Sagittula stellata E-37: one gene and its partner. The main gene of each other region encodes a partner of the protein of the gene in region 2 in a complex. Links are inferred from orthologs where the notes say so. Each region holds a gene or a part of one and is shown on either strand. Other genes may lie near its edges.

Region 1 (6,162 bases), 3.4 Mb from region 2 along the record:
CGCCGACCTTCGCGCCCAGAATACAGAGGCAGAGGCCAAGGTCGGAAATCTGACGGCGCAGATCGGCGATCTGGAACAGGCCCTGACAGAGGAAGAGGCCGAGAGGCTGGCAGAGGCAGAGGCGGCAAAGGCGCTGCGGGCCCGGCTCGAAAATGCCGACGCAGAGCTGACGTCGATGACGCTTGCGCTGGAAAAGGCGCGGGCGGAAGCGGAAGAGACGCTGACTTTGCTGGCCGCCGCCCGCTCGGCGGAGGCCGACCTGAACGCCCGCCTCGCCGCCGCGCTGCTGGAAGGGGAAGAATCGGCCGGCGCGCTGCAGACCCGGATCGACGAGCTGGAGGCGCGGCTGGACGACGCGCGCAGTGTCGGAGAACAAACCGACGAACGTTTGTCCAGCCTGCGCGACGACCTGATCGCAGAGCAGGAAGCGCGCCGTGCCGCCGAGGAAAGCCTGGCCGAGGAACAGCGCCGCCGGAGTGCGACAGAGCGCGACCTGGCGGGCCTTCAGGCCGATGCCGACACCCGTGCCTCGCAGATGTCCGACCTTTCCGCGAAACTGGCCGCGGCACTCGCCCGGCTGTCGGAAGCCGAAGCGCGGGAGGCCGAGATCGCCACGCTACGCGATCGGAACGCGGCGCTTGTGTCCCAGTTGTCGACCGCGCAGGGCGATGCCGCCGACCGTGCCGCCGAACGCGACGCGGCAGAGGCGCAGCGCGCGGACCTCGACCGCAGTCTGGCCGAGGTTCGGCGCGAACTGGTGGCCGCACACGATGACCTGGAACGTCTGCGGGCCGAGGCCGAAGGACTGAATGCCCGCATCGCGGCCATGCAATCGCAGGATTCCACGCAGACGTCCCGGATCGAGGATTTGCGGGGACAGGTGGCGCAGACGCAGGCGCAACTGGACGCGGCGCTGCAACGGGTCGAAGATCGCGGGCGCCGGATCGACGGGCTGGAGGCGGAGAACCGGAGCCTCGCCGCGCGTCTGGCCGAGGTGGGCGGCACGGCCGAGGAGCGCGACGCCGAGGTCGAGTCGCTGCGCGCCAGCCGCGCCCGGCTGGAAAGCGATCTGCAGGTGGCGCTCGCCCGTGCAGAGGCCCGGGACCTGGAGATTTCGGACCTGCGTCAGTCGTTGGCCGAAGCCGAGGCCCGCGCCGCGCAGCAGGGAGACGACGCCCGTTCGCTGGAGGAAAAACTGGCGGCGGCGCTGGCCGAGCGCATGACAGCACAGACCACGGCCGAAGAAACCCGCGACCGGCTGGCGGCGGCGTTGGCCCGTCAACGCGAGGCCGAGCAAGCGCTGGACACCCAGCTTGACGAGGCGGAGGAGCGCCAGTTGCTGCTCAGCCAGGCGCGGGACGAACTTGCCCAGACCCGCGAGCGCGCCAGCCAGTCGCAGCTCAAGGTTGAGGCGCTGAACCGCAACGTCGCCGAACTGCGCAGGCAACTTGGCGAACTGCAGGCCCTGCTGGACGACGCCAAGGCGCGCGATGCCGCCTCGGAGGTGCAGTTGCAGAACCTCGGATCGGAGTTGAACGCGGCGCTGGCCCGGGTCGCGCAGGAAGAACGGCGCCGTCGCGTTCTGGAAGAAGAAGAGCGCAAGCGGCTGGAGGCCGAGAAGAAGGATCTTGAGGCCTATCGCTCGGAGTTCTTCGGGCGTCTCCGCCAGGTCGTGGGCGACCGCGACGACATCCGTATCGAAGGCGACCGGTTTGTGTTTTCGTCGGAAGTGCTGTTCGAGCAGGGCTCTGCCGACCTTTCGCCGCTCGGTCGTCGCGAGATCGCCAAGGTGTCCAACATCCTGCGCAGGCTGGCACGTGACATCCCCGATGAGATCGACTGGATCATCCGGGTCGACGGTCACACCGATAATGTCCCCGTGCGCGGGAGCGCCGAATTCGAGGACAACTGGGACCTGAGCCAGGCCCGCGCGCGGGCCGTGGTGAAGGACATGATCGACAATTACGGCATTCCGCCCAACCGCCTCGCGGCCAACGGGTTCGGGGAATACCAGCCGGTCAATCCTGCGAACACCGCAGAGGCCCGCGCCCAAAACCGCCGGATCGAGCTGAAACTGACCGAGAAGTGAGGCTCAGCGCACCGTCACATGCGCGAAGCGGTGCGCGATGACCTTGCCAGCGCGGGTCAAAAGCGCCTCGCCCAAGTAGTCGCCGGGCGGCCAGCCTTCGGGCGGGGCCTTCTTGCCAGCGGCGCGCATGATGCTGACCTGCGGTGCTTTCAGAACGCTGTCGCGGCGGAAGATTTCTGTGCCGTCTGGACCTGTGGCCAGGAGGGTGAGGAGATCGCCGTGCTCCGCGTGGCCGGCGTGCGCGTAGACCACGAGCGGCGTGTCGGATGTGCCGTCTGCCATGCGGGCGCTGCCGTCCCGCACGGCGTCGAACTCCGGCACGCGGTCGGAGAAGCCCGCGGTTATCAGTCCGGTCTTCGTGTAAGGCGGATCAATGGCCCAGAGGCTGCCCTCTGCCGCGCCGCATGTGCCTGTCGCATCCGGCCGGAACGGGTCGATCACCGCGCCCGCGCGCATGACCTGGAAATGCAGATGCGGATGGTTGGTCTGCCCGGACAGGCCGACCATACCCAAGGCCGTGCCGGTGTCGACGGCCGTGCCCGGACGGACGCGCACGGAGTCTTTTCTCAGGTGGCAGTACATTGTCTGGAAGCCGTCGCCATGATCCAGGAGCACGGCATTGCCACAGGCGGTTTCGGAGGTCACGCCGCGCATCAGCCGATCGTCGGCCATTCCGTCGCGGACGCGCAGGACGGTGCCCGGTGCAGCGGCGCGCACCGCGACGCCGCGTCCGATGGCGCCGAAGTCGAGCAGGGCGAAATCGGTGCCCTTGTGTTTGTCGCGGCTGTTGATCCCGCAGGCATAGTCCCGCTGCCGGCCGGGTTCGGGTGCGTTGTCCACGTAGTCTTCGATGAAGCAGGTCATGCCGATATCGCAGTCGAGCGGCAGGGCAAATTCGGGCTGTGCCACGGCGGGGGAGGCGAGCAAGGCAAGGAAGAGCAGGCGCATGATGGTCCGTGCGGGCGGCGGGTCTGGCGCTCGTCGCCTTCGGCAACATCGCCCCGCCCGCCGTCCCGCGAGGCGCCTTGGCGGACGCATGTGAAAAGGGCGCCCGAAGGCGCCCCTTGATGGTCAGTCCGCGGTCAGCAGCGGCGGCTTCTTGGAGCCGAGGCGCGGCTTGTCCGGCCCGTCCAGTTTCAGCACCAGCTCGTCGTCCTTGACCGACACCTTGACGATGCCGCCCTTGGTGAGCTTGCCGAACAGCAGTTCCTCGGCCAGCGGCTTCTTGATGTGTTCCTGGATCACGCGGCCCAGAGGACGGGCGCCCATCTTGTCGTCGTAACCCTTCTCCGCCAGCCATTCGGCGGCGGGACGGGTCAGCTCGATGGTCACGTTGCGATCCATCAACTGCGCTTCGAGCTGCAGCACGAACTTCTCGACCACGGCAAGGATGGTTTCCTTCGGCAGCGGCGCGAAGCTGATAACGGCATCCAGACGGTTGCGGAATTCCGGGGTGAAGGTCCGCTCGATCGCGGCGGTGTCTTCGCCCTCGCGGCGGTCGCGGCCAAAGCCGATGGCCGCCTTCGCCTGTTCCGCCGCACCCGCGTTGGACGTCATGATCAGGATCACGTTGCGGAAGTCCACGGACCGGCCGTTGTGGTCGGTCAGCGTGCCGTGGTCCATCACCTGCAGCAGTATGTTGAACACATCCGGGTGCGCCTTCTCGATCTCGTCGAGCAGCAGCACGCAGTGCGGGTGCTGGTCGACGCCATCCGTCAGCTGGCCACCCTGGTCGAAACCCACGTAGCCCGGAGGCGCGCCGATCAGCCGGGAAACCGCGTGCTTCTCCATGTACTCCGACATGTCGAAGCGTAGCAGTTCCACGCCCAAAGTGGAGGCCAGTTGCTTGGCCACTTCGGTCTTGCCGACACCGGTTGGGCCCGCGAAGAGGTAGTTGCCGATCGGCTTCTCCGGTTCGCGCAGGCCCGCGCGGGCCAGCTTGATCGCGGAGGACAGGGCGGCAATCGCCGCATCCTGACCGAACACGACCCGCTTCAGCGTACCTTCCAGATCCTTCAGGACCTCTGCATCGTCCTTGGACACGTTCTTGGGCGGGATGCGGGCGATCTTCGCCACGACTTCCTCGATCTCCTTGGTGCCGATGGACTTGCGGCGTTTCGATGCCGCCACGAGGTGCTGAGCCGCGCCCGCCTCGTCGATCACGTCGATGGCCTTGTCCGGCAGCTTGCGGTCGTTGATGTAGCGCGCCGAGAGTTCGACGGCGGTCTTGATCGCATCTCCCGTATACTTGATGGCGTGATGCTCCTCGAAATAGGGCTTCAGGCCCTTGAGGATCTTGATCGTGTCTTCGACCGAAGGCTCGTTCACGTCGATCTTCTGGAACCGGCGCGACAGGGCGCGGTCCTTTTCGAAGTGCTGGCGGAACTCCTTGTAGGTGGTGGAGCCCATGGTGCGCAGCTTGCCGCCCTGAAGCGCGGGCTTCAGGAGGTTGGATGCGTCCATGGCACCGCCGGACGTCGCGCCCGCGCCGATCACGGTGTGAATCTCGTCGATGAAGAGCACCGCGTCGGGGTGTTCCTCAAGCTCGGTCACGACCGCCTTCAGGCGTTCCTCGAAATCGCCACGGTAGCGGGTGCCCGCCAGCAGCGCGCCCATGTCGAGCGAATAGATCGTGGCCTCCGACAGGACCTCCGGCACTTCGCCCGCAACGATCTTGCGCGCGAGACCCTCGGCGATGGCGGTCTTGCCGACGCCCGGATCGCCCACGAGCAGCGGGTTGTTCTTGCGGCGGCGGCACAGCACCTGAATGCAACGCTCCACCTCGTGGTCGCGTCCGATCAGCGGGTCGATGTCGCCGATCTCGGCCTTTGCGTTCAGGTCGACGCAATATTTGCCAAGCGCCGATTCCTTGTCGTTTGCAGGCGCCGCGCTTTCGGTCTGCGCGGCTTCTTCTTCCGCCTCGGTGGCGCCTTGGACGGGGCGCGCCTCGCCGTAGGCGGGGTTCTTCGCAACGCCGTGCGCGATGAAATTCACCGCATCGTAGCGCGTCATGTCCTGCTCCTGCAGGAAATAGGCGGCATTCGACTCACGTTCCGCGAAGATCGCGACCAGCACGTTCGCGCCCGTGACTTCCGTCCGGCCGGAAGACTGGACGTGAATCGCCGCCCGCTGGATCACGCGCTGGAAGGCGGCCGTAGGCACGGCTTCCGACCCCTCGATGTCGGTCACGAGGTTGGAAAGATCGTCGTCGATGAACTCCACCAGCGTGGTGCGCAACTCCTCCGTATCGACGGAGCAGGCTTTCATCACCCGCGATGCATCAGGTTCGTCGATCAGCGCCAGTAGCAGATGCTCCAGCGTGGCGAATTCGTGGCTTCGCGAGTTCGCCAGCGCCAGCGCGGAGTGTATGGCCTGCTCAAGGGTGTTGGAGAATGAAGGCACTTGGTGCTCCTCTTGTCTGCGCTGTCCGTACTCGGGTCCAGCATTGCCCCGTTAAGTTAAAGTTTGGTCGATTAGTGACCGTCTTCAAGTTTTTTCTTTTCACGCAACTGTCACTTACCGCGCTTGACAACGGGTCTGCCGAAGCCTTCATCGTCGCCGACCCGCCAAACGTGTGGGGGTCGGGGATAAATGCATCAGAACTTGTCCTTGCGTGCCCGGATCTCGGTAAAGACCTCGAGATCAGAGGCGTCCTCCATACCGAGGGCCTTCTTCACTGACGCCTGGCCGGCGCGCAGGAACGGGTTTGTCTGGAGTTCAATGTAAAGCGGCACCTGGGCGGTCGGTTGTCCACGACCCCGTGCCACGGTGATCATCTGTGCACGAGATATAAGCCCCGGGTTGTCCGGTTCAATGGTCTTGGCGAAGGCCGCGTTGCTCTCGCCGTACTCGTGTCCGGAACACACGATGGTTTGCGGGTCGAGCGCGGCCAGCGTCGAAAGGCTTTCCCACATCATCTCGGGCGTGCCCTCGAAGACACGGCCGCACCCCATGACCATGAGGCTGTCGGCGCTGAACAGGCACTTGGCCTCGGGGTAATGATAGGCCACGTGCCCCAATGTATGGCCGGGCACCGGGATGACCTCGCACAGCCCGTCGTCGGTGCCGCCCGA
Region 2 (7,512 bases):
GTCTGAGAACGGTTGCGTGCGGCGCTTTTCGGTCAGCGGCACGAAGGCGGGTAGGAAGGCGCGCCCGATGTCCTGCGTCAGGGCAAAGTCCGCCTCCCAGTCGCCGGAGTTGCGGTCGTCCATGAAGATGCCGCCGACACCGCGCGCGCGCTTGCGGTGGGGGATGTAGAAATACTCGTCCGCCCACGCCTTCAGCGCCGGGTAATGTTCGTCCCCGTGCGGGTCGAGGTGCGCTTTCTGCGTGGCGTGGAAATGGGCGGTGTCTTCGTCGTATTCGATGCAGGGGTTGAGGTCGGAGCCGCCGCCAAACCACCACGCGCCGGGTGTCCAGAACATGCGGGTGTTCATGTGGACAGCGGGGCAGTGCGGGTTCTGCATGTGCGCCACGAGCGAGATGCCCGAGGCCCAGAAGCGCGGATCGTCCTCGATGCCCGGCACGCCACGCGCCGCCATCGCCTGCTGGGCCGGGACGCCGAGGGTGCCGTAGACGGTGGAGACGTTGACGCCCACCTTCTCGAAGACCCGTCCGCCGCGCATGACGCTCATCAGCCCGCCGCCCGCATCGGAGCCGTCGTCGGAATGCCGGGTGGTCTGCGTCACCTCGAACCGGCCAGCGTCCGCTTCGGCGAAGGGACCGGCGTGGTGGCTGTCCTCAAGCGCTTCGAACGCCGCGACGATCTGGTCGCGCAGGTCGCGGAACCACGTGCTGGCGCGGTCTTTTTCGGCGGTCATCATGGCGGTGTCTCCTCGCAGTCGGGCGGACAGTAGCGGCGCGCTGCACCGGGGGCAACGTGGGCCCGCCTGCACCGCTTCCCGTCAATGCCGGGCGGTCGGGTCGATCAGTGCGCCGGTGCGGCCACGGGGTCGAGCAGGGTGCGCCCGCCGTCGACCGTCATGATCTGCCCGGTCATGAAGCCAGATCCGTCGCTGGAGAGGAACTGCACGGCCTCCGCCAGATCGCGCGGCGGGGCGATGCGGCCAAGCGGCGTGTGGTTCTCGATGTCGGAGCGGTAGTCGCGGTGCTCTTTCAGCGTGTCCTTCAGGCTGGTGGACATGACCGAACCGAAGGCCAGCGCGTTCACCCGGATCCGGTTGGGCGCGAGCGTCACCGCCATCGAGCGGGTCATCTGGTCGAGCGCGGCGCAGGAGACGGAATAGGCCAGAAGCTCCGGATGGGTGCGGCGGGCGGCGATCGACGAAAGGTTGACGATGGCGCCCACCTGGCCTTCGGTCTGGCCTTCCGCCTGCTTGATCATCCGCCGCGCCACGAGTTGGCTCATGCGGTATGCGGTCATCAGGTTCTGGTCCAGCAGCTTGTCCAGCGTGTCGTCTTCGAGGTCGAGCGGATCGGTCGGCAGCATCTGCCGCGATCCGTTCACCAGGATGTCGACCCGGTCATAGGCGTCCAGCGTTGCCGAGAGCAGGTTGGCCAGCGTGAGCTTTTCGCGCAGGTCGCCCGCGAAGAACTTGATTTTTTCCTCGTCGCCCTTCTCGCACTCCTTTGCCAGACGCACTTCGTCCATGTCGGCGAGCATGACGTTGGCGCCGTTGTTGGCGAAGTGCTTGGCGATGGCCAGTCCGACGCCGTTTGCGGCTCCGGTGACGATGGCGGTCTTGCCGTCGATGGAGAAACTCATGGTCGCGCCTTTCCTCGTTCGGCGGTCAGCGCCGCGCCCGGATGACCCGGGCAGCGTGCAACAGTTTGAAGCGTGAGTCGCCCCCGATCTCGGCCACATCGCGGAAAAGCGCGATGAGGGCGGTCTCGTAGGGGAGGTGACGGTTGGCCACCATCCAGAGCTGGCCATGCGGCGCGAGCACCCGGGCGGCGGCCTCGATGAAGGCACGGCCAAGCGCGGGATCGGCCCGGCGACCGGTGTGGAACGGCGGGTTCATGACCACCGCGTCGAGCTTGCGGGGCGCATGCGCACCGGCGGGCTGCGGCGGCGTCCAGGCGGTGGCGTCGGCCCAGTGGAAGACGGCGCGCGGGTCGGTGACGTTCAGGCGGGCGCAGTCGAGGGCTGTCTTCTCCGTCTCGACGAGGTGCAGCGTCTTCACGCCGTGGTGACGCAGGATCCCGCGCGAGAGCCAGCCCCAGCCGGCGCCGAGGTCGGCCACGTCGCCCTTCAGCGCAGACAGGGCGGCGGCCAGCGCAACAGACGCCTCGTCGGGGGCATCGGCGGAAAAGATGCCCGGCGCCACCCAGTCGCCATGCGCGTTCTGCGCCTGCGTCGGGCGGAGCCAGTCCGCCAGCGCATCGCCCGGACGGACCCACGCGCAGCGCCCGTGCGCCTTGGACACCTGCCCGTCGAGCGTCACGCGCTGCCTGAGCGCCTTCAGGATCGCCTCCACCCCGTCGGTCTTGGCGCCGTCGATCACCACCATGTTGGCGTGCCGGGCGGCAAGGGCGAGGCGTGCCTCCGCGGCGTCGCGGGCGCGGGGCAGGGTGACGATGGCGGCGGCAAAGCGGCCTTCGGGGGCGGTGGCGGTCGGCAAGCCGCGCGCGACCCAGCCGTCATGCGCGGCGGCATCGGTCTGGATCACCGTCAGGCGGGATGTGTCCAGCATGTCGACGGGGGCATCGGCGGGCGCACCGATCAGGGCCAGCGGCCCGTCGTCCGGCAGGACGAGGCCGCCGGTCTCGATGGCAAAGCGGAGGCGTTCGGATGTCATGAGCGGAAAGACCGTTCCCTTGTCTCTGGCGGACGCAGCCTGCAAAGCCCCGTCCATTGAGACCGGGGGCCTATTCCTTTTCCATGGTGCACTGCAAGGGGTGCTGGTGGCGGCGGGCGAAATCCATGACCTGCCCGACCTTGGTTTCCGCGATCTCGTGACTGAAGACGCCGACCACCGCCACGCCCTTCTTGTGCACGGTCAGCATGACCTCGAACGCCTGCGCGTGGGTCATGCCGAAGAACCGCTCAAGAACGTGCACGACGAATTCCATCGGCGTATAGTCGTCGTTCAGCAGCAGGACCTTGTAGAGCGGCGGGCGCTTGGTCTTCGGTTTCGTCTTTGTGACGACGCCGGTCTCACCCTGGCCATCATCCGGCTCGTCTGCGGCCATCGTCCACTTCTGCGGGGCGTCTGTCATATGTGCCTGTCGCGCTTTGCGTTCCGGTGTACGGCCACTTTATATAGCCGCAAGGCCCCCGGCGAAAAGGGGGGCACAGAGGATGAATCCAAAATGGCGCAGAATCTGCTAACAATCGGTTTCGACGCGGACGACACGCTCTGGCACAACGAGCGTTTCTTCGTGGGCGCGCAGGACAGATTCGCCGACCTGCTCAGGGATCATGCCGAACGCGCGCACCTGGAGGAACGGCTGATCGCGGCGGAACGGCGCAACATCGGGCACTACGGATTCGGCGTTAAGGGTTTTACCCTGTCGATGATCGAGACCGCGATCGAGGTGACGGACGGCCGCGTGCCCGCCAGCGTGATCGGCCAACTGCTGGAGGCCGGCCGCGATATGCTGGCCCACCCGGTCGAACTCCTGCCCCACGCCAGAGAGGCGGTGCAGGCGCTGGCACCGGGCCACCGGCTGGTGCTGATCACCAAGGGCGACCTTCTGCACCAGGAACGCAAGCTGGCCGCCTCTGGCCTGGGCGATCTGTTCGACGCGGTCGAGATCGTCTCGGACAAGCGGCCGGCGACCTACGCGCGGATCTTCGGGCCGATGCCCGGCGGCACCGAGGCGGCGATGATGGTCGGCAACTCGATGAAGTCCGACGTGCTGCCCGCCATCGAGGCCGGCGCCTGGGGCGTGCATGTCCCCCACGACCTCGCCTGGGCGCTGGAACACGCCGAGGCACCCGACACGGCACGGTTCCGCGAAATCTCGGATCTGTCGGGCCTGCCGGGTCTCGTGCGCGAGATCGGTTGAAACACCCGCCTGCAACCGGACGCTGCGCCCACTCCTTCATCTTGGCCGAAATACCTTGGGGGTCCGGGGGTGAAACCCCCGGCGGGTCGCTGCCGAAGGCAGCGAAACCGGGGTTCTCAGCTCTTCACAAGCCGGTTGACGTGGCCCATCTTGCGGCCGGGCTTCACCTCGGCCTTGCCGTAAAGATGCAGCGCCACCGCCGGATCGGCCATCAGCGCGGGGAGGCGATCCATGTCGTCTCCGATCAGGTTCTCCATCACGATGTCGGCGTGGCGTTCGCCGTTGGCCAGCGGCCAGCCCGCGACGGCGCGGATGTGCTGTTCGAACTGGTCGACAAGGCAGCCGTTCTGTGTCCAGTGGCCGGAGTTGTGCACCCGCGGCGCGATCTCGTTCACGATCAGCCCTGTGGGCGTCACGAAGAGCTCCACCCCCATCACGCCCACGTAGTCGAGCGCGTTGAGGATGCGACCGGCCAGCAGCACCGCGTCGGTCATGAGGCGCGCGGGCACGTCCGCGGGAACGGTGGTGGTGCGCAGGATGCCGCCCTCGTGCACGTTCTCGCCCGGGTCGAAGGCCGCAACCTGCCCGTCCTGGCTGCGGGCGGCGATCACCGAGATCTCCTTCGAGAAGTCCACGAAACCTTCGAGGATCGACGGCGCGCCTTTCATGTCGGCCAGGGCCTGCGTGGCGTCGCCGGCGCTTTGCAGGCGCGCCTGCCCCTTGCCGTCATAGCCGAAGCGTCGGGTCTTCAGGATCGCGGGCGCGCCGATGGTCGCGAGCGCCGCGTCGAGCGCGGCGGCGTCCGGCACGTCGGCGAAGGGCGCGGTGGCGAAGCCCAGGTCGGTGAGGAAGGTCTTCTCGGTCAGCCGGTCCTGGCTGACCCGCAGCGCCTCGCGGTTGGGATGGATCGGCTTCAGGCTGTCGAGCAGGTCGAGCGCGGACGTCGGGATGTTCTCGAACTCGTAGGTGATGACGTCGACGCTCCGGGCGAAGCGGCGCAGGGCGTCTTCGTCGTCGTAGGACGCCTGAAGGTGGAAATTCGCCACATGCGAGGCCGGGCAGTCGCCGCCGGGTTCGAAGATAACGGTTTTGAAGCCGAGGCGGGACGCCGCGACGGACAGCATGCGGCCAAGCTGGCCGCCGCCGAGAATGCCGATGGTGGCGCCGGTGGGGAGAGGGGACATGGCTGATCTCCGTGTTTTCGGCTGTCTGGCGCGGGACGGCCCGCGTTGCAAGCGGGGGCTCTGCCCCCGTCACCTGCGGTGACTCCCCCGAGGTATTTTTGCCAAGATGAAGGAGTGGGCGCGGGCGGTTTCCGTCTAGGCTCAGTCGCGGACTGGTTCCTCGGGGATCGATGCGGCGAGGGCCGCGCGCCAGTCGTCGAGGCGGCGGGCGAGGTCGGGGTCGGTGTTGGCGAGGATGGCCGCGGCCATCAGGCCGGCGTTCTTCGCGCCCGCACCGCCGATGGCCATGGTGGCGACGGGGAAGCCGCGCGGCATCTGGAGGATGGAATAGAGCGAATCGACGCCGGAGAGCGCCTTTGTCTGGACGGGAACGCCGATCACCGGCACGCGGGTTTTCGAGGCCATCATGCCGGGCAGGTGGGCGGCGCCGCCGGCCCCGGCGATGATGGCCTTGAGCCCGCGCTCCACCGCGGTCTTGCCGTAGTCCCAGAGCCGGTCCGGGGTACGGTGGGCCGAGACGATCCTGACTTCGTGCGGGACGCCGAGTTCGTCGAGCACGTCGGCGGCCTCCTTCATGGTGGGCCAGTCCGATTGGCTGCCCATGATGATGCCGATCTCGATAGTCATGCCGCTGTCCCCGATGCCGTGCCGGAAAGCCTCTTTATAGGGGGCCGGGCGCCGGGTGCAACGGGCGCCGGGCGCTTGTTCAGGCGATGATGTCGGGGGTCAGGCGGTCCTCGATCAGGGCGATGCGGTCCTTGAGAAGCAGTTTCTTCTTCTTCAGGCGTTGCAGCGTGATCTGGTCCGCGATGCCGGTGGATTGCAGCGCGCGGATGGATTCGTCGAGGTCCCGGTGCTCTCTGCGGAAAACCTCGAGTTCGACGCGAAGGACCTCGTCGTTCTTCATGGAGATGTCCAATGGGGCGTTCATCTGCCGACTCCTGAAAGCTCCGTGAAACATTAACATAGCGAAGAGAAGGCTCTGCGCAAAGACCCTTGCGCGGTCCATCGGGTGTTCCCATATTCCATATGTGCGGGTTGCCGACAGGGACACGCGCGAAACGGTCGCTTGTATCAAGGACTGAAAGGATTGCGTCCATGAGCAAACTCACACTTGGGTCCTACCCGCACATGCTGGGGTTCGAGCAGCTTGAACGGCTGCTGGAGCGGACCGCGAAGACGGCGGAAGGCTATCCGCCGTTCAACATCGAGCAGACGTCCGAACACTCTTTCCGCATCACTCTGGCTGTCGCGGGTTTCCGCGAAGAGGACCTGGCCATTACGGTCGAGGACCGGCAGCTGGTGATCCGCGGACGGTCGCGCGACGATTCTGCCGAGCGCATTTTTCTGCATCGCGGCATTGCCGCGCGACAGTTTCAGCGCAGTTTCGTATTGGCGGACGGGGTCGAGGTCGGTGAGGCCGTGATGGAAAACGGGCTGTTGCACGTCGACCTGACGCAGAACCAGCCGGAGACCGTGGTTCAGACGATCAAGATCAGGAAGGGGTAACTGGATGCATACCAAGTACGACATTTCCAAGCTGATGGACGAAGGCCGTACGGTCTACGTGCGTCCCGTGCAGCGCGACGAGCTGCCCGAAGACATGCAGGAACAGATGGGCGGCCGCGACACGATCTACGCCGTGCACCGCGCCGATGGCGAGCGGCTGGCGCTTGTGAAGGACCGGAGCCTGGCCTTTGCCCTGGCCCGTCAGAACGACCTTGCGCCGGTGACGGTGCACTAAGACCTGTTGGCGGGCGCCGGTGTCGGCGCCCGGCCCGGTGCGCCGAAGGAGTGTGGTGTGCCTCTGCGGCTCGGTCCCTGGCGGCGTGTAAAGCCTGAGGCATGCGCTGGCCCGGCGACGCAGGTGTTTTCCTGTGCCATCCACTTTCCCATCCAACACACATGAGAACTGCCGGACGCATCCGGCGGGCGTTTGCGCTTTGATTTGACAGGCAGGGGCAGTTGCGCTTGGCTCGTCCGGTGCGCTTTCGGGCGCGGGCCTGATCTGAGAGGTGCCATGCGCTTCGCCGCAGCCTTCGTGTTCCTGTTGTGCGGACTGTGCGGTCCGGCCTTTGCGGGCGACGTACATGTGGCATGCGTTCAGAACCAGTTGTCGGCGTTGGGGCAGGACCCCGGACCGGTGGACGGTCAGTCCGGGCCGCGCACAAAGGCCGCGCTTGCGGCGCTGGTGGCGCAGAGCGGACCCGACGCGCAGACGGCGTATGCGCGGCTCCCGGGGTTTTCGCGCCGCGCCGCCGTGGGCTGGTGCCGCGAGATCGGGCGGTTCCACCTCGACGCGCTGCCGTTCCTGCCATCGTACCGGATGCCCGAGGTGCATGTCTCTGACGAGGTCAGCCCGCAGATGCGCCGTGCCTTGCTGGCCGCGCATGCGCAGGCGCGCAGCTACATGGCCGAGCGCTACGGCGTGCGGCTGGCCAGCCA

Evidence for each region.
Region 1: the proteins of clpS (region 2) and clpA are in contact, whole or in part, in a solved structure (PDB 1LZW), measured with the Escherichia coli proteins. The link is inferred for Sagittula stellata E-37 from one-to-one orthologs.

Annotation. Positions count from the first base shown.
Region 1 is NZ_CP155729.1:916,139-922,300, forward strand. Bases 2,827-5,805 are described here. They hold clpA (ATP-dependent Clp protease ATP-binding subunit ClpA), read right to left. Parts: upstream 5,492-5,805; coding sequence 3,161-5,491; downstream 2,827-3,160. Other genes in these bases: ABFK29_RS04305 (M23 family metallopeptidase), read right to left, coding at 2,827-3,037; gloB (hydroxyacylglutathione hydrolase), read right to left, coding at 5,686-5,805. Also shown: ABFK29_RS04300 (peptidoglycan -binding protein), read left to right, coding at 1-2,089; more of ABFK29_RS04305, read right to left, coding at 2,093-2,826; more of gloB, read right to left, coding at 5,806-6,162. UniProt on the Escherichia coli protein: ATP-dependent specificity component of the ClpAP protease. It directs the protease to specific substrates. It has unfoldase activity. The primary function of the ClpA-ClpP complex appears to be the degradation of unfolded or abnormal proteins.
Region 2 is NZ_CP155729.1:4,284,923-4,292,434, reverse strand. Bases 1,403-4,334 are described here. They hold clpS (ATP-dependent Clp protease adapter ClpS), read right to left. Parts: upstream 3,065-4,334; coding sequence 2,741-3,064; downstream 1,403-2,740. Other genes in these bases: ABFK29_RS20440 (5-(carboxyamino)imidazole ribonucleotide synthase), read right to left, coding at 4,000-4,334; ABFK29_RS20445 (HAD family hydrolase), read left to right, coding at 3,185-3,883; ABFK29_RS20455 (class I SAM-dependent methyltransferase), read right to left, coding at 1,663-2,670; ABFK29_RS20460 (SDR family NAD(P)-dependent oxidoreductase), read right to left, coding at 1,403-1,637. Also shown: hemF (oxygen-dependent coproporphyrinogen oxidase), read right to left, coding at 1-735; more of ABFK29_RS20460, read right to left, coding at 840-1,402; more of ABFK29_RS20440, read right to left, coding at 4,335-5,067; purE (5-(carboxyamino)imidazole ribonucleotide mutase), read right to left, coding at 5,209-5,694; ABFK29_RS20430 (YdcH family protein), read right to left, coding at 5,774-5,998; ABFK29_RS20425 (Hsp20 family protein), read left to right, coding at 6,166-6,576; ABFK29_RS20420 (DUF1150 family protein), read left to right, coding at 6,581-6,811; ABFK29_RS20415 (peptidoglycan-binding domain-containing protein), read left to right, coding at 7,088-7,512. UniProt on the Escherichia coli protein: Involved in the modulation of the specificity of the ClpAP-mediated ATP-dependent protein degradation.